Regions from separate parts of the Micromonospora sp. Mcm103 genome, predicted to be linked through region 1. Evidence: predicted binding sites of a transcription regulator. Region 1 holds the regulator's gene; the other holds the start of a gene.
What was found. Region 1 encodes HspR, which represses chaperone genes until heat shock. Its sites were predicted from a motif close to TTGAGTNNNNNNNACTCAA; they were not measured.

Region 1 (4,881 bases):
GTGACCCCGCTGAGCCTGGGCATCGAGACCAAGGGCGGCATCTTCACCAAGCTCATCGAGCGCAACACCACCATCCCGACCAAGCGCTCCGAGGTCTTCACCACCGCCGACGACAACCAGCCGTCGGTGCTGATCCAGGTGTTCCAGGGCGAGCGGGACATCGCCGCCTACAACAAGAAGCTCGGCACCTTCGAGCTGACCGGTCTCCCGCCGGCCCCGCGCGGCGTGCCCCAGATCGAGGTCACGTTCGACATCGACGCCAACGGCATCGTGAACGTGCACGCCAAGGACCTGGGCACCGGCAAGGAGCAGAAGATGACGATCACCGGCGGCTCCTCGCTGCCGAAGGACGACATCGAGCGGATGCGCCGGGACGCCGAGGAGCACGCCGACGAGGACAAGCGCCGCCGTGAGGAGGCCGAGACCCGCAACGTGGCCGAGGCGCTCCAGTGGCAGACCGAGAAGTTCCTCGCCGAGAGCGGCGACAAGCTGCCCGGCGAGAACCGTGACCAGCTCAACGAGGCGCTCGGCGAGCTGCGCAGCGCCCTCGGCGGGCAGGACATCGAGAAGATCAAGTCCGCGCACGAGAAGCTGGCGCAGGTCTCCCAGCAGGCGGGCTCGCTGCTCTACGCCCAGCAGCAGGAGGGCGAGCAGACCGCACCGGGTGCGGCCGGGCCGGGTGCCGGCGCGGGCGCGGCCGGTGGCCCGAAGGCCGGTGGCGACGACGACGTGGTCGACGCGGAGATCGTGGACGAGGACAAGAAGTGACATCCGGTCCCGGACACGATTCGCACCGCAGAGGGATGAGGTAACCGCATGACGGACAAGCCACGAGCGGCCGACCCGGGTGCCACCGGGTCGGCGCCGGGCGCCGGCAAGGACACCGGCGACGAACCCCGGGTCGTCATCCGCGACAAGCGCAAGCTCGGCAAGGTGACCGAGCAGCCGGCGAACGACGCCTCGGCGGCCGACGCGGCCGCCGACGCGCCCGCCGAAGGGCTGGTCGAGGAGGCCGAGGTCGTGGTCGACGAGATCGGCGGCGAGGCCGAGGTCAGCGGTCCGACCGTGGTCGACTCGCCCGCCGAGCCGAACGGCGGGCCCGGCACGGACACGCCGCTCGGCGCCGAGCTGGAGTCGCTCCGCACCGACCTGGAGGAGCTCACCCGCGACCTCCAGCGGGTGACTGCGGAGTACGCCAACTACCGCAAGCGGGTCGACCGGGACCGCAACCTGGTCCAGGAGCAGGCCACCGGGGCGGTGCTCACCGCGCTGCTGCCGATCCTCGACGACCTGGACCGGGCCCGCGAGCACGGCGACCTGGTGGGCCCGTTCGGCAGCGTGGCCGAGCAGCTCACCGGCGCGCTGGCGAAGTTCGGCCTGACCGCGTTCGGCGAGAAGGGTGACCCGTTCGACCCGACCCGGCACGAGGCGGTGGCGCACCAGACCTCCGCCGACGTGACGGAGCCGACCTGCGTACAGGTCATGCGCCGTGGTTACCAGCTCGGCGAGCGGCTGCTGCGGCCCGCCATGGTCGCGGTCGCGGACCCGGAGTAGTGCCGACCCGTGACGTCCCGCCCGCCCGCACCGGGCGGGCGGGACGACCGGGGTTCGACCCGTGGAAGGGGGTGGACCGGTGAGTTCCAAGGACTGGATCGAGAAGGACTACTACGCCGCGTTGGGCGTGGACAAGTCCGCCTCCTCGGACGAGATCAAGAAGGCGTACCGCAAGTTGGCCCGGGAGTCGCACCCGGACCACAACCCCGGCGACACCGGTGCCGAGGAGCGGTTCAAGACCGTCTCCGAGGCGTACGCGGTGCTCGGTGACGAGAAGAAGCGCCGCGAGTACGACGAGATGCGCTCGCTGTTCGGCTCCGGCGCCTTCCGGCGCAGCGCCCGCGGCGCGGGCCAGCCGGGCGGCATGCCGTTCGACGTCTCCGACCTGTTCGGCGGCGGCGCCGGCGGCGGTGACAACCGGTTCAGCGGTGGCGGCTTCACCGACCTGTTCAGCTCGATCTTCTCCGGCGGCGCCGGCGGTGGCCCGGCACGTCCGCGCGGCCCGGCCCGCGGCCGGGACGTCGAGACCGAGGTGGCGCTCGACTTCGACGACGCGGTACGCGGCGTCACGCTGCCGCTGACGCTGCGCGCACCAGGCGTCTGCGACACCTGCCACGGCAACGGCGCGAAGCCCGGCACCCAGCCGGTGGCCTGCCCGGTCTGCCACGGCGCCGGCGTGACCACCCGCAACCAGGGGTCGTTCAGCTTCTCCGAGCCGTGCCGCAACTGCCAGGGCGTCGGCACGATCGTCGAGGAGAAGTGCCCGGAGTGCCACGGCACCGGCGGCGTCACCAAGACCCGCACGCTGAACGTGCGCTTCCCCGCCGGGGTGGCCGACGGGCAGCGGATCCGCCTGGCCGGCCGGGGCGAGCCCGGCGAGCGGGGCGGTCCGGCGGGTGACCTGTTCGTGCAGGTGAAGGTCCGCCCGGACGAGCTGTTCGGGCGCACCGGGGACGACCTGACCCTGACCGTCCCGATCACGTACGCCGAGGCGGTTCTCGGCACGGACCTGCGCGTGCCGACCCTGGACGGGACGGTGACCCTGCGGGTGCCACCGGGTACGCCCAGTGGGCGGGTGCTGCGCGCCCGCGGCAAGGGCGTCGTACGCAAGGACGGCCGCGCCGGTGACCTGCTGGTCACGCTTGACGTGGTGGTCCCGGCGAAGGTCTCGGACGAGGCGCGGGCGGCGCTGGAGACCTTCGCGGCGCAGACTCCGCCCGCCGCGCGGGAACATCTCGAAGCGCGGGTACGTCGATTCAGTTGACGGCGGCACCGGAGGTGAGCGGGCATGTCGGAGGAGTACGTCGGCTCGGGTGACCCGGCCTACGAGGCCAAGGTCTTGATGATCTCGGTGGCCGCGCGGATGGCGGGGATGCACCCCCAGACGCTGCGCCAGTACGACCGGCTGGGCCTGGTGCAGGCCGGCCGGGCGTCCGGCGGCGGTCGCCGGTACAGCGTCCGGGACGTGGTGCTGCTCCGCGAGGTGCAGCGGCTCAGCCAGGACGACGGGATCAACCTGGCCGGGGTCAAGCGGATCATCGGGTTGGAGCGGCTGCTCGAAGAGGCGCAGCAGCGGGTGGCCCGGCTGGAGGCGGAACTGGACGCCGCGTACCGGCGGATCGCCGAGCTGGAGTCACTCGGCGGCTTCCCCCGCGGCGACCTCGTGCCCACCAACCGCACGTCCACCGCGCTCGTCGTCTGGCGTCCGCGCCGCGCTCCCGACCGCTGACCTCGTACCTGAAGGCCGGCGCGCCCGCTCCCCCGGGGCCGCGCCGGCCTTCGTCGTTCCCCGGGCGGTCCGCCGCCCGGGTCGGGGAAAGCCGGGGTACGGCAGAGCGGGGTCGACTACGATTTTCCGCAGGGGCAAAAAGCCTCAAATCGGAATCCGGGCTGGCGGGGGGAGCCATGACGGAACCGGCGAAGAAGGTGGCCGAGCGCGCGGAGGAACGGCTGGAGAAAGTGGCCGAGAACGTCCGCGAGCGGTTCGACCGGGTCACCGAGGGACGCTTCAGCGACAAGGTCAAGGAAGGGCGCTTCGCCGACCAGACGGACCACGGTGTGGACCGGGCGCGGGACGACGAGCGGCGCAAGAAGCAGGGCGGGTCGACCTAGACGATCCGCCGACGTGCGGGCCGGGATCCACGGGGGATCCCGGCCCGTTCGTGTCCCGAGGGCCGAGCGGGCACCACGCACCCGCCCTCGCGGTCGATCATGAAGTTGGCGGCGACAAACCGGACACCAAACACCGCCAAGTTCATGATCGACCAGGCCGGACGGGTCGAGGTGGCTGGGCGACGCTGACCCCGGGGGGACGGATGGCGTCAGAGTCGGCGGTTCTCGCGGACCAGGCCGCCCTCGCACCAGTCCCGGTAGACGAAGAGATCCGGCCGGGCGAGCAGCACCCGGCTGTTGTGCGCCCAGTTGCGCATCAGGTCGTCGCCGGACTTCTCGGCCTGCTCGACCAGCTTGCGGAACCGGCGCTTGGGGTGGGCGCGGAAGTTCGTCCGGATGCCGTCGGCGGCGTAGATGTAGAGGCAGTGCAGCGCGAACCGCCGCGCCGGGCAGCCCTGGTCCATCGCCAGATCGAACAGCGTCTGCACCAGGTGGTCACCGGCGACCAGCAGATCCCAGTCCGGCGGCATCGAGGTCAGCGGCACCGAATCCGGCTGATACGCCCACGACCGAAGCTCGGCGGGCGAGGGATCGACCGGGTTGGCGAAGCCGTGGAACGTCTCTTCCTGCACGCTCACCGGCCGACCTTCCGCTTGCGCTGGCGGGGGCACAGGCCACCCGCGGACCCTGGCTGCTGGGCCGAAACGTTAACGCGGTTGGACGGAGCAGGGGTAGACCTTCCCGGGATCAATTTGACAACGCCGGGCCGGATCTGCCCCCGGCTGATCCGGCCCGGCCCGGTCAGTCGCCGGAGCCCAGGGGCAGCGGCGCGGGCGGCCGTGCGGCGGCGGCGCGGGTGCGCAGCCACTGCTTGAACCACGGGCTGTCCGGCAGGCGGGCGAGCAGCGGCCCGGTCACCACCGTGATCAACACGTACGCGGTGGCGAGCGCGGCGAGCTTCGGCTCCACCGGGTAGACGGCCGCGACGGCCAGCCCGGCGATGACGATGGAGAACTCGCCGCGCGGGGTCAGCGCCAGGCCGGCCCGCCAGCGGCCGGGCTCGGCGATCCCGGCCCGGCGGGCGGCCAGGTAGCCGGTAGCCACCTTCGTCGCCATGGTCACCACTGCGAGCAGCAGCGCGGGCAGCAGTACCGGCGGCATGTCCAGCGGGTTGGTGACCAGCCCGAAGAACACGAAGAAGACCGCGGCGAACAG
Region 2 (4,881 bases), on a different contig from region 1:
GTACGGCCGCGCTGCCAGCGCATGATGATCCCGCCCAGCGCCCACACCACGGCGACGTCGGTGGCGACGTGCCGGATGCGCGGCTCTCGGACGGTCATGCGCGAGCCGCGCATGACGCCCCCGAACAGCGCCCGGTGACCGTCAGCGATCGCGCGCCGACCCGCCATCCGGGTGCCGTCGTAGGCCGTGTAGTCCGCGTCCTCGCTGAAGAGGGCCGCGTACCGGTCCGGGTCGCCCTCACCCCAGGCGTCGGCGACCCGGGCCAGGGCGCGGCGGACGCCGGCTTCCGTAGATTGATTCAGCATGCTAAACATTTTAGCGGACTGAAATGTTTTTGTCAGGCCCCGTCGCCGGAGGGGGCGGAGACTCGGGAGGTCTGCTCCTGGAGGATGACCACCACGTTGCGGACGAAGTGCTCGACGGTGGCGAGCTGCGCCTCGGTGTACCCGCGGGTCAGCTCCCTGATCGCCGCACCGAGTGGCGCGAAGACCGGGCCCATCTCGGCGTCGAGCCGCTCCACGTCGGCGACGACGAACGTCTTGCGCCGGTCCGTCGCGTCCGGGCTGCGCCGTGCGTACCCGGCGCGGGAAAGCCGGTCCACCAGCCCGGTGACCGCACCCGGCGTGAGCCCGAGCTGACGGGCGAGATCACCGGAGGTGAGCGGACCACGCCGGGCCAGCAGGTCGAGCGCCTTGTTCTCCGTGGCCGTCAGGCCACGCCGGGCGGCCACCGCCTCGTGGAACATCACCACGGCGGTGCTCAACTCCCGGCCCAGAAGATCGCCGAGGTCCGGAGTTTCGCTTCCCGGTGCATCCCCGTCAGTTGCTCTGCGCGCCACCTGACCAGCCCTCTCCGTGCGGCGTCCGTCGGTCCTGGCCGCACGCCGGCCAGTATGCCGGGCCGGGAACGGCTGTCGACGCTCCGACCGGCCGGGGTGCCGGACGGACCATCCGGTCGCGCCGTGGGGCGGGGGTCCGGCTGTCACCGGACCCCCGCCCCCGCTCAGGCCGCGGCGAGCGTCCCCGCCTCGATCTCGGCCGGGCGCAGCGCCAGCGCGAGCACGTCCGCCACGTCGGACAGGGTGTGCACGGTCAGCGCCTCCCGCACCTCGGCCGGCAGGTCGTCCAGGTCCGGCTCGTTGCGCTTCGGGATGATCACCTCGGTGAGACCGGCCCGGTGGGCGGCGAGCAGCTTCTGCTTCACCCCGCCGATCGGCAGCACCCGGCCGGAGAGCGTCACCTCGCCGGTCATCCCGAACTCGGGCCGCACCGGCCGCCCGGTCACCAGTGAGGCCAGCGCGGTCACCATGGTGATGCCGGCGCTCGGGCCGTCCTTCGGCACCGCGCCCGCCGGGACGTGCAGGTGGATCCGACGTCCGGCCAGCGCGTTCGGGTCCAGGCCGTAGCGCCGTCCGTTCGACCGCAGGTACGACCACGCGATGTGCGCGGACTCCTTCATCACGTCGCCGAGCTGGCCGGTCAGCGTCAGTCCCGGCTCACCCTCCATCGTGGTGGCCTCGATGAACAGCACGTCGCCACCGGCGCCGGTGACGGCCAGGCCGGTCGCCACGCCGGGCACGGCGGTGCGTTCGGCCGACTCCGGGGTGAACTTCGGCCGGCCCAGGTATCGGGCCAGGTTGCCGGCGTCCACGTGCACCGGCGCGGGGTCCGTGGCGAGCGCGACGGCCACCTTGCGCAGGATCTTCGCCAGGGCTCGTTCGAGCTGCCGGACGCCGGCCTCCCGGGTGTACTCGCCCGCGATCAGCGCCAGCGCCTCGTCGGCGACGCTCACCTCCTCGCCGGTCAGCCCGGCCCGCTCCCGCTGCCGGGGCAGCAGGTGGTCCCGGGCGATGGCGACCTTCTCGTCCTCGGTGTAGCCGTCCAGCGCGACCAGCTCCATCCGGTCCAGCAGCGGGCCCGGGATCGCCTCGACCACGTTGGCGGTGGCGAGGAACAGCACGTCGGACAGGTCGAGGTCGACCTCCAGGTAGTGGTCGCGGAACGTGTGGTTCTGCGCCGGGTCGAGCACCTCGAGCAGGGCCGCCGCCGGGTCGCCGGAGTAGCCGGCGGCCAGCTTGTCGACCTCGTCGAGCAGCACGACCGGGTTCATCGAGCCGGCCTCGCGCAGCGCCCGCACGATCCGGCCGGGCAGCGCGCCGACGTAGGTGCGCCGGTGGCCGCGGATCTCCGCCTCGTCCCGGACACCGCCGAGGGAGACGCGGACGAAGTTGCGGCCCAGCGCCCGGGCGACCGACTCGCCGAGGCTGGTCTTGCCGACACCGGGCGGGCCGGCCAGGGCCAGCACCGCGCCGGAGCCGCGTCCGCCGACGACGCCGAGGTTGCGCTCCGCGCGCCGGTTGCGCACCGCGAGGTACTCCAGGATGCGGTCCTTCACGTCGGCCAGGCCGGCGTGGTCGGCGTCGAGCACGTTCCGGGCCGCGGCCAGGTCGGTGTTGTCCTGGGTACGCGTGCTCCACGGCATCTCCAGCACGGTGTCCAGCCAGGTACGGATCCAGCCCGCCTCGGGCGAGGCGTCACTGGCCCGCTCCAGCTTGCCGACCTCACGAAGCGCCGCCTCGCGGACCTTGTCCGGCAGGTCGGCGGACTCCACCCGGGAGCGGTAGTCGGCGGAGCCGTCCGGCTCGTCCTCGCCGAGTTCCTTGCGGATCGCGGCGAGCTGCTGGCGGAGCAGGAACTCCCGCTGGGACTTCTCCAGCCCCTCGCGGACGTCGCTGTTGATCTGCTCGGTGACCTCCTGCTCGGCCAGGTGTTCCTTCACCCAGCCGACGAGCAGTTCCAGCCGGGCGGTGACGTCCGGCGCGGCGAGCAGTTCGGTCTTCTGGGTCAGGCTGAGCCAGGGCGCGTAGCCGGCCGAGTCGGCCAGCTCGGACAGGTCGGTCATCCGCTCCATCGCGTCGATCACCTGCCAGGCGCCGCGCTGTTGCAGCACCGAGCTCATGAGCGCGCGGTACTCGCGGGCGAGTTCCCGGGCGCGGCCCGCCGGTGCGGGTTCGTCGAGTGTGGTCGCCTCGACCCAGAGCGCGGCGCCGGGACCGGGCACGCCGGAGCCGATGCGGGCGCGGGTGAGACCGCGGACGACCGCCGCCGGTTCGCCGCTGGGCAGCCGGCCCACCTTCTCGATCGTGGCGACCACGCCGACGGAGCCGTACTCGCCGTCGATACGGGGTACGGCAAGGAGTTCCTTGTCGCCGGTGGCGCGGGCCGCGTCGACGGCGGCCTGGGTGGTCGGGTCGAGGGTCACCGGGATGACCATCCCGGGCAGCAGGACGGCGTCGGTCAGTGGGAGTACCGGAAGAGTTGCCATCGAACACCTGCCATCACGTTGGTTGAGCGTGTCTGGCTCAAGTAACAAAACGTGCCCCTTGTTCCGGGTTGTGACCCACGCCACGCCGAGCGCCCCGTTCCGGCGCTCCGCACCCAATGGCGGCACCGTTTACCGCGACCCGCCGAATGGAAACAGTCGGCTATTGTTGCGGGATTACCGCGCGGTAGGTCAAACTCTTAGCCACACCCCGCCCGACACAGGGAGTAATGGCGATGGCAAGGAAAGTAATCACCGTTCTGACCGACGACCTCGACGGTGGAAAGGCCGATCGGACCGTCGAGTTCAGCCTGGACGGCGTGGCGTACACGATCGACGTCTCCGACGAGAACGCGGGCGTCCTGCGCAAGGCCCTGGATCCGTACATCAGCGCTGGCAGGCGAATCGGCCGCGGAGCCGCCGAAGTCACCCGCGGCGCCCGTCGCACGACCCGGCCGAGCACCTCGGGAATGGACCGCGAGCAGAACCGCGCCATCCGGGAATGGGCCGCCAAGAACGGGTTCGAGATTTCCGAGCGCGGGCGCATCCCGGTGTCGGTGGTCGAGGCGTACAAGAACCGCTGACCGTCACCGGTTCACCGTCGGGCATCCCGGGGTCACGCTGAGAAATCGGCGTGGCCCGATCGGCATTCTCCGCACGGCGCTTTTCGTCCGGCGGATACCCACGGCACGAGATTTCCTCCGGGATCGTCTCCCACCGTTCCCGTACGCGGAAAGGCCGCGGCCGCCCGGAGGAGTCCCCCGGACGGCCGCGGCCGTCGCGTCGCTCAGTTGACCCGGATGCGCACCACGTCGATGGCGGGGGTCTGGTTCGCCCGCTCCATCATCGGGATGCGGTGCGAGCCGTCACCGGCCCAGACCGCGCACTGCGCCACGCCCGACTGCGCCAGGCCCGGGATCTGGATCAGCACGTCGTCCGGCTGGTTGCCGCCCCGGCCGTCCTCGGTGGCGACGAAGAACGCCGGCACGTCCTGCGGGTTCGGGGGCTGCCGGGTGCTGCCGAGCATCCGGCAGGCGGTGTGGAAGTGACCGCGTACCAGGCCCTGGCCGTTGAGCAGCGAGCTCTCCAGGTAGTAGCCGCCCTGACCGGCGGCGAGGAAGCGGTCCCGCACCAGGTTCTTGGTGGTGACCCGGAGCGTGAACGGCTGGTTGCGCCGCACCTGGTTCGGGAACTGCGTGATCAGCAGCGACGGGTTGTTCGCCGCGGCGCCCACCTCACCGAACGCGGTGCTCACGCACCGATTGCCGTTCTGGAAGCCGTCGTGGCCCTGAAGCCGGCTGCCGGAGCAGTCCTTGGCGAGCACGTTCAGGCCGTTGTTGCCGCCGTTGTTCTGGCCGCCGCCGTTGTTGTTCCCGCCGCCGTTGTTGTTCCCGCCGCCGTTGTTCCCGCCGTTCTGGCCTCCGTTGTTGCCGCCGTTCTGACCGCCGTTCTGGCCGCCGCCGTTCTGGCCGCCGCTTTGCGGCGTGTCGCTCACCGCGCACCGGGCGAACTGGTCCAGACCCTGCGGGCGCTGCGCGAACCGGCCGATGGCGGTGGCGA

Region 2: the regulator HspR is predicted to act here: its motif matches at 3,347-3,365, upstream of lon (endopeptidase La).

The regions. Positions count from the first base shown of each region.
Region 1 covers NZ_JALJRJ010000004.1:55,895-60,775, reverse strand. The annotation lists gene dnaK (molecular chaperone DnaK) at 1-768, shown strand, start outside; gene grpE (nucleotide exchange factor GrpE) at 817-1,554, shown strand; gene dnaJ (molecular chaperone DnaJ) at 1,634-2,818, shown strand; gene OC439_RS07445 (heat shock protein transcriptional repressor HspR) at 2,843-3,283, shown strand; gene OC439_RS07440 (hypothetical protein) at 3,460-3,666, shown strand; gene OC439_RS07435 (hypothetical protein) at 3,876-4,304, opposite strand; gene OC439_RS07430 (cation:proton antiporter) at 4,468-4,881, opposite strand, start outside.
Region 2 covers NZ_JALJRJ010000001.1:169,249-174,129, forward strand. The annotation lists gene OC439_RS00815 (SgcJ/EcaC family oxidoreductase) at 1-305, opposite strand, end outside; gene OC439_RS00820 (MarR family winged helix-turn-helix transcriptional regulator) at 338-763, opposite strand; gene lon (endopeptidase La) at 1,003-3,324, opposite strand; gene OC439_RS00830 (histone-like nucleoid-structuring protein Lsr2) at 3,558-3,905, shown strand; partial or broken gene OC439_RS00835 (hypothetical protein) at 4,109-4,881, opposite strand, start outside.